Regions from separate parts of the Moritella sp. F3 genome, predicted to be linked through region 1. Evidence: predicted binding sites of a transcription regulator. Region 1 holds the regulator's gene; the other holds the start of a gene.
The links. Region 1 encodes LexA, which represses DNA repair genes until DNA is damaged. Its sites were predicted from a motif close to TACTGTATNNNNATACAGTA; they were not measured.
Positions count from the first base shown of each region.

Region 2: a site for LexA is predicted at 2,327-2,346, ahead of ruvA (Holliday junction branch migration protein RuvA). Genes of this name have one in related genera too.

Region 1 is NZ_BLRL01000013.1:110,208-115,733, forward strand. It holds gene plsB (glycerol-3-phosphate 1-O-acyltransferase PlsB) at 1-2,223, opposite strand, end outside; gene lexA (transcriptional repressor LexA) at 2,421-3,044, shown strand; gene JFU56_RS18185 (STAS domain-containing protein) at 3,287-3,574, shown strand; gene JFU56_RS18190 (response regulator) at 3,584-3,946, shown strand; gene JFU56_RS18195 (chemotaxis protein CheA) at 3,949-5,526, shown strand, end outside.
Region 2 is NZ_BLRL01000016.1:5,356-10,881, forward strand. It holds gene tolQ (protein TolQ) at 1-67, opposite strand, end outside; gene ybgC (tol-pal system-associated acyl-CoA thioesterase) at 54-473, opposite strand; gene ruvB (Holliday junction branch migration DNA helicase RuvB) at 627-1,634, opposite strand; gene ruvA (Holliday junction branch migration protein RuvA) at 1,652-2,272, opposite strand; gene ruvC (crossover junction endodeoxyribonuclease RuvC) at 2,389-2,910, opposite strand; gene JFU56_RS19455 (glutaredoxin family protein) at 3,168-3,395, shown strand; gene JFU56_RS19460 (cytochrome b562) at 3,483-3,890, shown strand; gene JFU56_RS19465 (DUF2750 domain-containing protein) at 4,029-4,421, shown strand; gene JFU56_RS19470 (alpha/beta fold hydrolase) at 4,729-5,526, shown strand, end outside.

The sequences.
Region 1 (5,526 bases):
TGACGATAGACGCTCGGCAATCAACTGACTACGATCTTCAAGGTGAGTCCGTTCAATTACTTGGTCATGCTCTAATACTGTTAGTACGATTGCATAGCGCTGTAATGTTTCTTGGATGCTGGCAGCAAGTAGCTTCAATGACATGAGGCGTTCGTTCACCGGAGTGACGATATCATTGTCATTGTTAATCAATCCTTGTTCTTGCATTTCAGTTAACGTGTTATTAATGCAATCACTTAACTCATCTTTTGAGTACTTCAAGAATAGTTCAGCTTGAATTAGCGGGTAAAGTTGACAAACTTTAGCGTTAATATCTTCGACTGTCGTTGTCGGTGTATCTGCCACGATCGCCGCAATTAAAGACGGTAGCGCAAACAAGTGTAGAATATTATTACGATAGAAAGTTAATAATACGGCTTGCTCGTATGACATAGATAGCATTTGTCCTAAGCTATCTTCACGTACGGTGAATTTTTTCAGTGATATTGCTTGATCTAGAATTTCTTCTGCACTATTTTCTGGCAAGGTACTGAATTCACTATAAGGGTTATTGCGTAATAGTTTTAGGTAGCTATCAATTTGCTGTACTAAAATTTCTCGGCTTAAGGCCTTATGTGGTGCAGCGTGTAAAATGAGTGCACAGATAGTTAATGAGTTCACCGCGGCTGCACTATTGATATTTACCATGACTTTATTGGCAAGATCACGAGTGGTTTGCTGTAACCATTGCGGTTGCTCTTCGACAGGCATATTCATGTCATCGCGCCAGTTTTCAACGTGTTTATTTAAATATTGATTCAGGTTGATTGGTTCACCAAAGTTTACAAATGCTTGGCCGTAATTTTTCAATTTTTTAGCGATACCAAATACCTGGAACATACTTTCTTTTTTCTTATTGGCACCAGACAATTCTTTTACATAGGTGCTTACTTCCATCACATGATCGTAGCCTAGATATACAGGCACTAAGGTGATTGGTCGGTTTTGCTCTCTTAACATCGCTTGTAGCGTCATGTTAAGCATACCTGTTTTCGGTGGTAATAAACGTCCTGTACGGCTACGCCCACCTTCGGTAAAGAATTCAACCGAATAACCTTTCGAGAATAGCAAACTTAAGTACTCTCTAAAAATGGTCGCGTAAAGTTTGTTGCCTTTAAATGTACGACGCAAGAAGAATGCACCACCACGGCGGAACATAGGCCCAGCAGGGAAGAAGTTAAGATTAATACCGGCAGCAATGTGCGGTGGAATCAAACCTTCATTATAAATCACATAAGAAATAAGTAAGTAATCCATGTGGCTACGATGACAAGGCATGAATACAATTTCATGGCCATCGGCTGCAAGTTTACGCACTTGTTCGGCATTGTTTACTTTGATACCGCTGTATATTTTATTCCATAACCAGCTCATGAAATTACTGGTGTTTTTGACGAGTTTATACGAGAAGTCACTGGCAATTTCATCGATATAATCGTTGGCGCGTTTTTCAGCTTTTTGTGCTGAAATGTTATGTTCCGCTATCTCAACTTGAATCGCTTTTTTTACTTCTGGATTACGTAATAGTTGTTCAAACAATTGGTAACGATTTGGTAGTTTAGGACCCGACGCCGCTAACTTTTGACGACTAAAATGGATCTTCGCAACACGAATTAATTTTTGTGCGAGTTTCTCGTCACTACCGTGTTGATCAGCCATGAAACGCAGTGACACAGGATTATTAAAGCGAACTAAGTTGTCTTTACGGTTCAGTCCGACGATTAACGTTTTGCGCAAGCGGCTTGGTGAAATACTGTTAGCTAATGATAGCAGTGGCACTTGGCCTTCTTTTCCTGGTGCACGGCCCCAAAATAATGCTACTGGCATCAATTGAATGTCGAGGACTTTATCATCTTTGTGTAAACGTAATAATTGTTGGAATTCATCAAAAAATACGTCGGTATTTTTGGTCTTGCCAAACAGTGGGGCTGGATTATCTAAGCAAACGTGGCTAGGAATAATTACACCGTTAACTTTGATTGGTGTGAGCGGATCGGGCAGGCCTAGTTCTTTACAGGCGCGTTGTAATGCGACGAGATCCGTCATCGATTTAGTTTTCAAAGCATAAACAATAGGACGCGTTAAATCTAACTTTAACGCATCAACTGGGTTATCTGGTACGTACTGAGATTTAACTAAGCCGTTAACGAAACTTCGACTTAACATTGACGGTGTTTGTTGCATAATGGTTATCATTCTGTTATTTAAAGTGCGAGAGTGCTTACTCCAATAATATCAGATACGTGGCTATAAATCTGTGTTTAAGCACCAGCAAGCGGTTAATTCATTATTATTTTGATATACCGACTGCTTATATTGCAAACTTGATTATACTGTATATAATTACAAGAAACTGTATATAAAACCAGTTAGGGTTCATAATGAAAGCATTGACACAAAGACAAGCAGAAGTATTTGAATTAGTTAAGCAGCATATTAAAAATACCGGCATGCCGCCAACCCGAGCTGAGATTGCGAAGGAACTTGGTTTTCGTTCGCCGAATGCTGCCGAAGAACATTTAAAAGCATTAGCCCGAAAAGGCCACATTGAAATTTTAGCGGGTACCTCTCGCGGTATTCGTTTGTTGGTTAATGCTGAAGAAGCCAGTAATGAGAGTGGATTACCTTTGATCGGTCAGGTTGCCGCTGGTGAGCCAATTTTAGCGCAAGAACATATTGAGGCGCATTATAATGTTGACCCATCAATGTTCACGCCAAACGCTGATTTTTTATTGCGTGTTCGCGGCGAGAGTATGCGCAACATTGGTATTATGGATGGCGATTTATTAGCGGTACATAAAACTAAAAACATCAGTAAAGGCCAAGTTGTTGTGGCACGCGTTGACGATGAAGTAACCGTGAAACGTTTTGAACAACAAGGCTGTGAAATTTTACTGCATCCTGAAAATGATGAAATGAGCACGATACGTGTTGATTTAAACTTCCAAAGCTTTGATATTGAAGGTGTTGCTGTGGGTATTATTCGTAATACTGATTGGATGTAATCACGCTTTACCTTGGTTGTTTTGAGGATAGATAGTTAATAATCTTATGACTATCTATCTTTTTATTTTGTATTTTCCGCCGTCTATTCTTGTTCTCTCATCTTGTAAACGACTTTAAATGTTGTCTTCACATCACAGTTCTCTCTATCGTCCACTTATTTATAAAATCCTTTCCTATACTCAACACGAGTTATATTAATAATTTATTTTTTAATACGTTTGTGTAAATACAGGATTAATTTATGGAACAAGCCCCCATCACCATGGAACTCGGTGAAAAGATCGATATCTCCGCGATCTCGAGCCTTAAAGCCACGCTTGATTCGTTGCCTATTAATACCGAACCTCAACTTTTCGATGCACGTTACATCACGCATATAGACAGTGCATCTTGCCAACTTTTTTATGCTTATGCTCAACACTTAGCATTACATAATACGACACTGGTGTTTTTATCTCCGTCGGATAAATTTATGACGGTGGTAAAAGCGTTAGGATTTGAAACGGATTTTAATTACGCATCAATGTGAGGCACTCTAATGAAACGAATATTAGCTGTAGATGATTCGGTATCCATTCGTGAAATGGTCTTATTCACTTTAAAACAAGCAGGTTATCAGGTCGACTCGGCCGTCGATGGGGTTGATGGCTTAGCCAAAGCCAAGACTGGCCATTTCGATCTTATTATTTCAGATATTAATATGCCACGTATGGATGGTATTAGCTTAATTAGTCAATTACGTAATGAAAGTGCTTATAAATTTACGCCGATTCTGATGTTAACCACAGAATCTGGTGCGGATAAAAAAATGGCCGGTAAATCTGCTGGCGCAACTGGCTGGATCGTAAAACCTTTTAACCCAGAAAAACTCATTGCTACCGTACAAAAAGTATTGAGGTGAGCATGGATATCGATCTTAAGCAGTTTCAACAAGTGTTTATTGAAGAATGCCGAGAAGGCTTGGAGGTAATGGAATCCGAGTTACTCAAGCTCACTCCGGGTAACGTTGATAGTGAAGTTATTAATACCATTTTTCGGGTCGCGCATTCGATTAAGGGGGGCGCTGGTACATTCGGTTTTAATCAATTAACCGAATTCACGCACGTTGCTGAAACACTGCTTGATGATTTACGTGCAGAAAAAATAACGCTTATTGATGGACACATTAATCTTTTTTTACAAACAAAAGATTGTTTAAGTGCCTGGATCCAACTGTTAGCGGAAGACTCGCAATCAATCCCAGAGGCGGCCGAAAGCCTCAAGCAACAATATAACCAATTTTTACAGCTTGATACGAATCAAAACACATTAGCGGTTGAGGATGATTTTGTTATTAAAGGAAATCCATCAGCGTTTAATGAATACGATGATAATACTTGGTTAATCCACTTTATTCCCGGTCAGGATATTTTAAAACAAGGTAATGAACCGCGATTAATTTTTGCGGAATTAGCTGAGATGGGAGAGCTTAAAGTAACACCTCAATGTAAAAATATTCCGACATGGAAAAATGTAGAACCTGAGGATATCTATGTAAGTTGGGAACTTGAGTTAGTCAGTTCGGTGAGTGAGGCGCAAATAAAAGAAGCATTTGAATGGGTGGAAGATGACTCTACGATAACGATCAATCGCTCTACTGCGTCAGATGAATCAGCAGACAATAAAATAGTAATAGTGAGTGATAAATTAAGTGAATCACCAGCCTCTGCAGCTGTTACGAAAAATATTGCTGCGCCTAAATCGGCAGAAACAAATTCAATCCGGGTATCAATCGATAAAGTGGATGCGTTAATCAATATGGTTGGTGAACTGGTGATCACACAAGCCATGTTAGGTGAGCTTGGGCAAAACTTTTCAGCTGAAAGATTACCGGCATTAAAAAAAGGTCTTGATCAGTTATCGCAACATACTCGAGAAATGCAAGACAGTGTGATGAAAATTAGGATGCTACCAATCCAATTTGCTTTTAATCGTATACCAAGAATGGTCAGAGATTTAAGTGAACAACTCGGTAAAAATGTATTACTGAGAATGCATGGAGAGGAAACTGAGCTGGATAAAATTATGCTTGAGAAACTCTCCGATCCAATTGTACACCTGGTTCGTAATGCTTTGGACCATGGTATTGAAACGATTGCAGAGCGAAAGTTAGCGGGTAAAAGTGACGTCGCTTACCTTGATATAACCGCTTTTCATCAAGGTGGTGAGATCATTGTTGAGATCCGTGATGATGGCCGTGGGTTAAACCGCACGAAGATCCACGCAAAGGCGATTGAGAAAGGCATTGTTAATAAGGACTTAACTTACAGTGATAATCAGATTGATGAACTTATTTTTGCACCCGGCTTTTCAACTGTCGAGGAGGTAAGTGACATCTCTGGCCGTGGTGTTGGTATGGATGTTGTGAAACGTAATATTGAATCACTCGGTGGCGGCATTAAGATTGAATCTACAACGGGTATAGGCAGTTGTTTTTCAATT
Region 2 (5,526 bases), on a different contig from region 1:
TGACTGTTTTAACAAGTATGCTAGCTTCCCAAAAAAGACCAAAAAACGAAATATCAGCAGCTTCCACTGGTTAGTTTCCTTATAATTTCTGTAGGCATTGCACAAGGTTTCTTATGAGACAATTGAATGCATGCCACTTTAACTGTTAATTCTGACAATAATTTACCATTTTCATGATAAATACTCTGAGAAAAGACCAAAGATGCGCGTTTTAGTTCCTTAATATGTGATTTTATAGTTAATAAATCATCAAGGTATGCAGGATAGCGATAATCTATGTCTATTTTACGTACTACAAATGCAAGATCTTGTTGTAATAATAGTGCTTGTGAAAAGCCTCTATCGCGTAACATTTCTGTTCTTGCCCGTTCAGCATAGTTCAAATAGTTACTATGATAAACCACCCCACCAGCATCGGTATCTTCAAAATAAACGCGTACCTTAAACTCACGTTGTACTATTTCATTTTGCATTATTTGACAGTCCGTCTGTACTAACTCAATAACAATCACTTATAAGTTTAGCGCTATAAGTGATTTAATATACCTGACAAAAATAATATATGAAATTGATTTAATATGAAGAATACATTTCAGTAATTATTTATTAGGTATTGTTTTCAGTGATTACTTTTCAGGATGATCAAAACCTAAATGTAAATAAGCACGTGGTGTGGCTATTCGCCCACGTGGTGTACGTTGCAAGAAACCTTGCTGAATAAGATAAGGTTCGAGTACATCTTCAATGGTTTCACGTTCTTCACCAATCGCAGCCGCTACGTTATCAAGTCCCACAGGACCGCCAGAGAAAGTATCCACAATCGCAATGAGCAACTTACGGTCCATGTAATCGAATCCACACGTATCAACGTCTAGCATACTCAGTGCTGCAGACGCTATATGGGCATCAATATCGCCGTCATGCTTCACTTCGGCATAATCACGAACACGACGTAATAACCGGTTTGCAATACGCGGTGTTCCACGTGAGCGTCGCGCAATTTCTAACGCACCAGCGCTATCCATATTGAGCCCTAAGCAATTAGCCGAACGTAATACGATGTCTTGTAAATCTTCAACCTTATAAAACTCCAGACGCTGCACAATACCAAAGCGATCACGTAGAGGTGATGTTAATGACCCTGCTCGAGTAGTCGCACCAATAAGTGTAAAAGGCGGTAAATCGAGTTTGATCGAGCGTGCAGACGGCCCTTCACCAATCATAATGTCTAATTGGTAATCTTCCATTGCTGGATATAGAATTTCTTCAATCGACGGATTCAAGCGATGAATTTCATCAATAAACAATACATCATGCGGTTCTAAATTTGTTAGCAATGCAGCGAGATCGCCCGCTTTCTCTAATACAGGACCTGACGTGGTTTTAATGCTTACACCCATTTCGTTAGCGACAATATTGGCTAACGTGGTTTTACCGAGTCCCGGCGGTCCAAAGATTAATAAATGATCCAACGCATCCTCACGACGCTTACTGGCCTCAATAAAAATCTCCATTTGATCACGTACATGATCCTGGCCTTGGTAGTCAGACAACATTTTCGGTCGGATGGCACGGTCTATGACTTCTTCTTCGCGGACGGTGCCGCTAGAAATTAATCGATCAGCTTCAATCACTAAAGTAACTTCCTAAATTAATTCTGTAAGGTGGCACGTAATGACTGACGAATGATCTCTTCACAGCTCATACTTGGCTGAGCAACTTTTTTGATCATTTTGGCTACTTGCGCCGGTTTATAACCTAAACCAACCAAGGCTTCTTCCGCTTCCTCAATCGCATTCGATGCAGTATTACCATAACCCTGTAATTGCGCTTTGTCTGCTTCAGGGGTAAATAAATCTTGAGTAACCCAATTCTTCAAACGGTCACGCATTTCAACCAATAAACGCTCGGCTGTCTTTTTACCAACACCCGGCAATTTAATTAGGCTGTTGATATCATCATGCTCAACACAATGAGCAAATTGATTCGCCGTCATACCCGATAAGATAGCTAATGCCAGTTTAGGACCGACCCCATTTACTTTAATCAATTCGCGGAACATCAAGCGTTCCATTTTGTTATTAAAACCGTAAAGTAATTGGGCGTCTTCTCTCACCACAAAATGGGTGTAAACGATCACTTCGCTGTCAACATCACCAAGCTCGTAAAAACAGCTCATTGGCAGTTGAACTTCATAACCGACACCATTTACTTCTAGTAAGATCTCGGGTGGTTGCTTTTCTAGTAAAGTGCCACGTAAACGTCCAATCACAATTATTTTCCAACATTTTTAAATACGAATATAATGTTCAGTAGCATAATAAAATACTGGTTAAATATCCAGATCATTTTATTTCGCTACCACGACACCCGATTAATTAAAGATAATTAGTTAAAGCGACCACGCGCAGTACCCTTTACTTTACCCGCCATATTAATGAGGGTACGTAAACTTTGCGCGTGGCATAACGCGACCGCGAGTCCATCTGCAGCATCCGCTTGCGGCGTTCCACCTAGCTTTAGTAGATTAACGACCATTTGCTGAACTTGCTCTTTATCAGCACCACCGTTCCCTACGACAGCTTGCTTGATCTGACGCGCGGTATATTCACCGACCTCAAGATCATTCGATACCGCTGCAACGATTGCGGCACCACGAGCCTGACCCAGTTTTAATGCTGACGCCGCATTTTTACCCATGAATACATCTTCAATAGCAAATTTATCTGGCTGAAACTGGATAATGATTTCACACACACCAGCGTGAATTTGCTTTAAGCGCTCAGGTAAGTTGTCACCCGTGGTACGGATACAACCACTACCTAAATATTGAAATTTGCCGTGTATGTGTTGGATCACACCATACCCAGTAATGCGAGAACCAGGATCAATGCCAAGAATAATACTCATACTTCATTATCTTCAATTATCATGTTTATAATTACAGTATACCTGCACATCCGTTTGAAATCTAAACCCTCTACTTTATCTGTATATCTGTAAAATAACGCGTATAAATTAACCAGTTAAAAACCTCGTTACCACACTAGATTATTCAGCATGCATGTAAAGAAGTGTATTTCAAAAGGTTTGCCTGTATTGATGCATTGTTAATCAGTGTTAGCTTGTTATAATGCGCGCTTTTACGATGAAGATAGTTGGCTAATATGAAAAGAGTCGTGTTATACACACAGAAGAAGTGTCCAAATTGCGATTCAGCAAAGCGCTACTTAGATGAAAAAAAAATTCCGTATCGCTTATGCAGCGTCAATGAGCCACGTGGCAGTAAAGAACTCGCCGCAATTGGTGGTAGAGGTGTTCCAACACTCAAAATTGGTGATCAAGTACTACGGGGTTTTTCAATAAAATCATTCGAAAATATGTATCGCGGCTAACACCGAATACAAACCAAATTATTATTCATCACGTTATTACGACGGTGATGAATGAAAGACTTTCATTATTACTTATGGATAAAAATCATGAAGAATCGTATTGCTCAGCTTGGTCTTATCATCAGCTTATTATTTTCAACTTTGGTTAACAGTGCCGAAATAGACAGTATCGACCTTAAAGTCACCATGAAACACATGAGATTAGCGTATACTCAAGCAATGAAAACTACATCTGCGGATGAGTTTAACATGCGCATTGATGAAATAAGTGAAATGCTTGCTGTTGCACAAAGCTATAACTTTTCCCCTGATCGTGCAGAGATGTCAAATCAAGGTTTAAATAAAGTTGAATCGGTACTTAACAGCATTCAAGAAGTCGACGTTACAGACACGAATCTAGATCTTGCTAAAAGTAAGCTAGAACAAGTGGATAGCTTAAGAAAAGAATATCATAAGAAAAGTAAGCCTAGCGTTTGGTCGCTTATTTTCGGTTAATAAACAATTTTCGATTAATAAATAAGGGTCGGTCTTAAAAGTAAGTACCGATATGATATCAATTGCTTAAATGACAAATTATTTATTGCACACAATTGGTATCTGACCGTTATTTTAGTCACACTAGGAACAGATTAAATGTCAAAAACTCTCGATAGCAACCAAATCGCGACAATCCAAGCTTATGATGCTGAAAAACGCCTAAGCTATTTATTAAAAGAAGTGACTAGCGAACGTCAAATCTGGATCCTAACGGATGAGCACGGTTGCGTAATGCTAAACAATGAAGACGAAGACTGTGTACCTGTATGGCCTAACGCTGAATTTGCACAATCTTGGGCAACTGGCGAATGGAAAGACTGTAAAACAGAATCTATCTCGTTAGCTAAATGGCAAAGCCGTTGGACATCAGGCTTGATGGATGATGATTTAGCATTGGTTATTTTTCCTAACCTTGCAGACGAAGGACTTATCATGTTCCCTGACGAATTTGATATGGCACTGCAGAAACAAGCGAAGAAAAATCGCTAATAAGCACTTAACTGCTAAATAGTAACTAAATTATAGCCATAAGCCTGCCTGTATTAGATAACAGGCAGGCTTTTTTATTGCTGACATCTACCAGCAAAGCGATCGCTAACTTCTGTTTCGAACCTCGTATCGTCAGTCGCCTCTCAAATCATCAATCCAGCATTCTCCAGTAAGTAGCAGCACTTACACAGCGGTACTGCTTATAAAGTAGTACTAATATCACTAAGTTAAGGAAATGTTATTTTATTTATCCGTATTCTCATGTATGGTTTCCCTTTCCTGTGCAATCGGCCTAAGGCCTAATAATATGATTTCAAACAAGCTAAAATTATTTATTATCTATATCTGTTTTTCACTATTAAGCGGTTGCTCAGTTGTTCGCTGGAAAATAGACAGTGATGAAGACAGTCTTAAAGCCGTTGGTTTTACACAACATGATGTTAGCCTAGATGAAGGTGGTACCCTGAGCTATTGGCGCGGAGGTAAAGGCCAACCGTTATTATTAATTCATGGATTCGGTGGTAATGCAGTCACCACTTGGAAAGATGAAATGCAGGCTTTAAGCGCAGACTACGATGTCATTGCTCCAGATCTTGCTTGGTTTGGTGATTCTTTCAGTGCCGGTGAAGCGAACCTCACAACTGAAACACAAACCATTTGGCAGCTTGTTAATCAGTTGGAACTTGAAAATATCAATATAGCCAGTATTTCTTATGGCGGTTTTATCACTTTAAATATGATGAATAATAGCCCAGAGCAAACCCGCCAGATTAATAAAGCGATTATTATCGCCAGTCCAGGTCCTTACTTTAACGATGATGACCTTGACGCGTTAACAACCCGTTTTGGTGTCGACAACCCAGAAGATTTCTTTATTCCAAAAAACAGCGATGAACTACGCCGTTTATTTGATGGTATTTTCGTTAGACCTAAAATGATGCCAGACTTTGTTGCTGACCAAATTTATCAAACTTACTTTGCTGCTTGGCATAAACAAAGAGTAGAGATGATCCAGTCACTGCCAGCAGATCGTGATGTTTTACTCGATGCGCCACAGTCACCTATACCTACGCTATTAATCTGGGGAGAAAAAGATCAGATATTT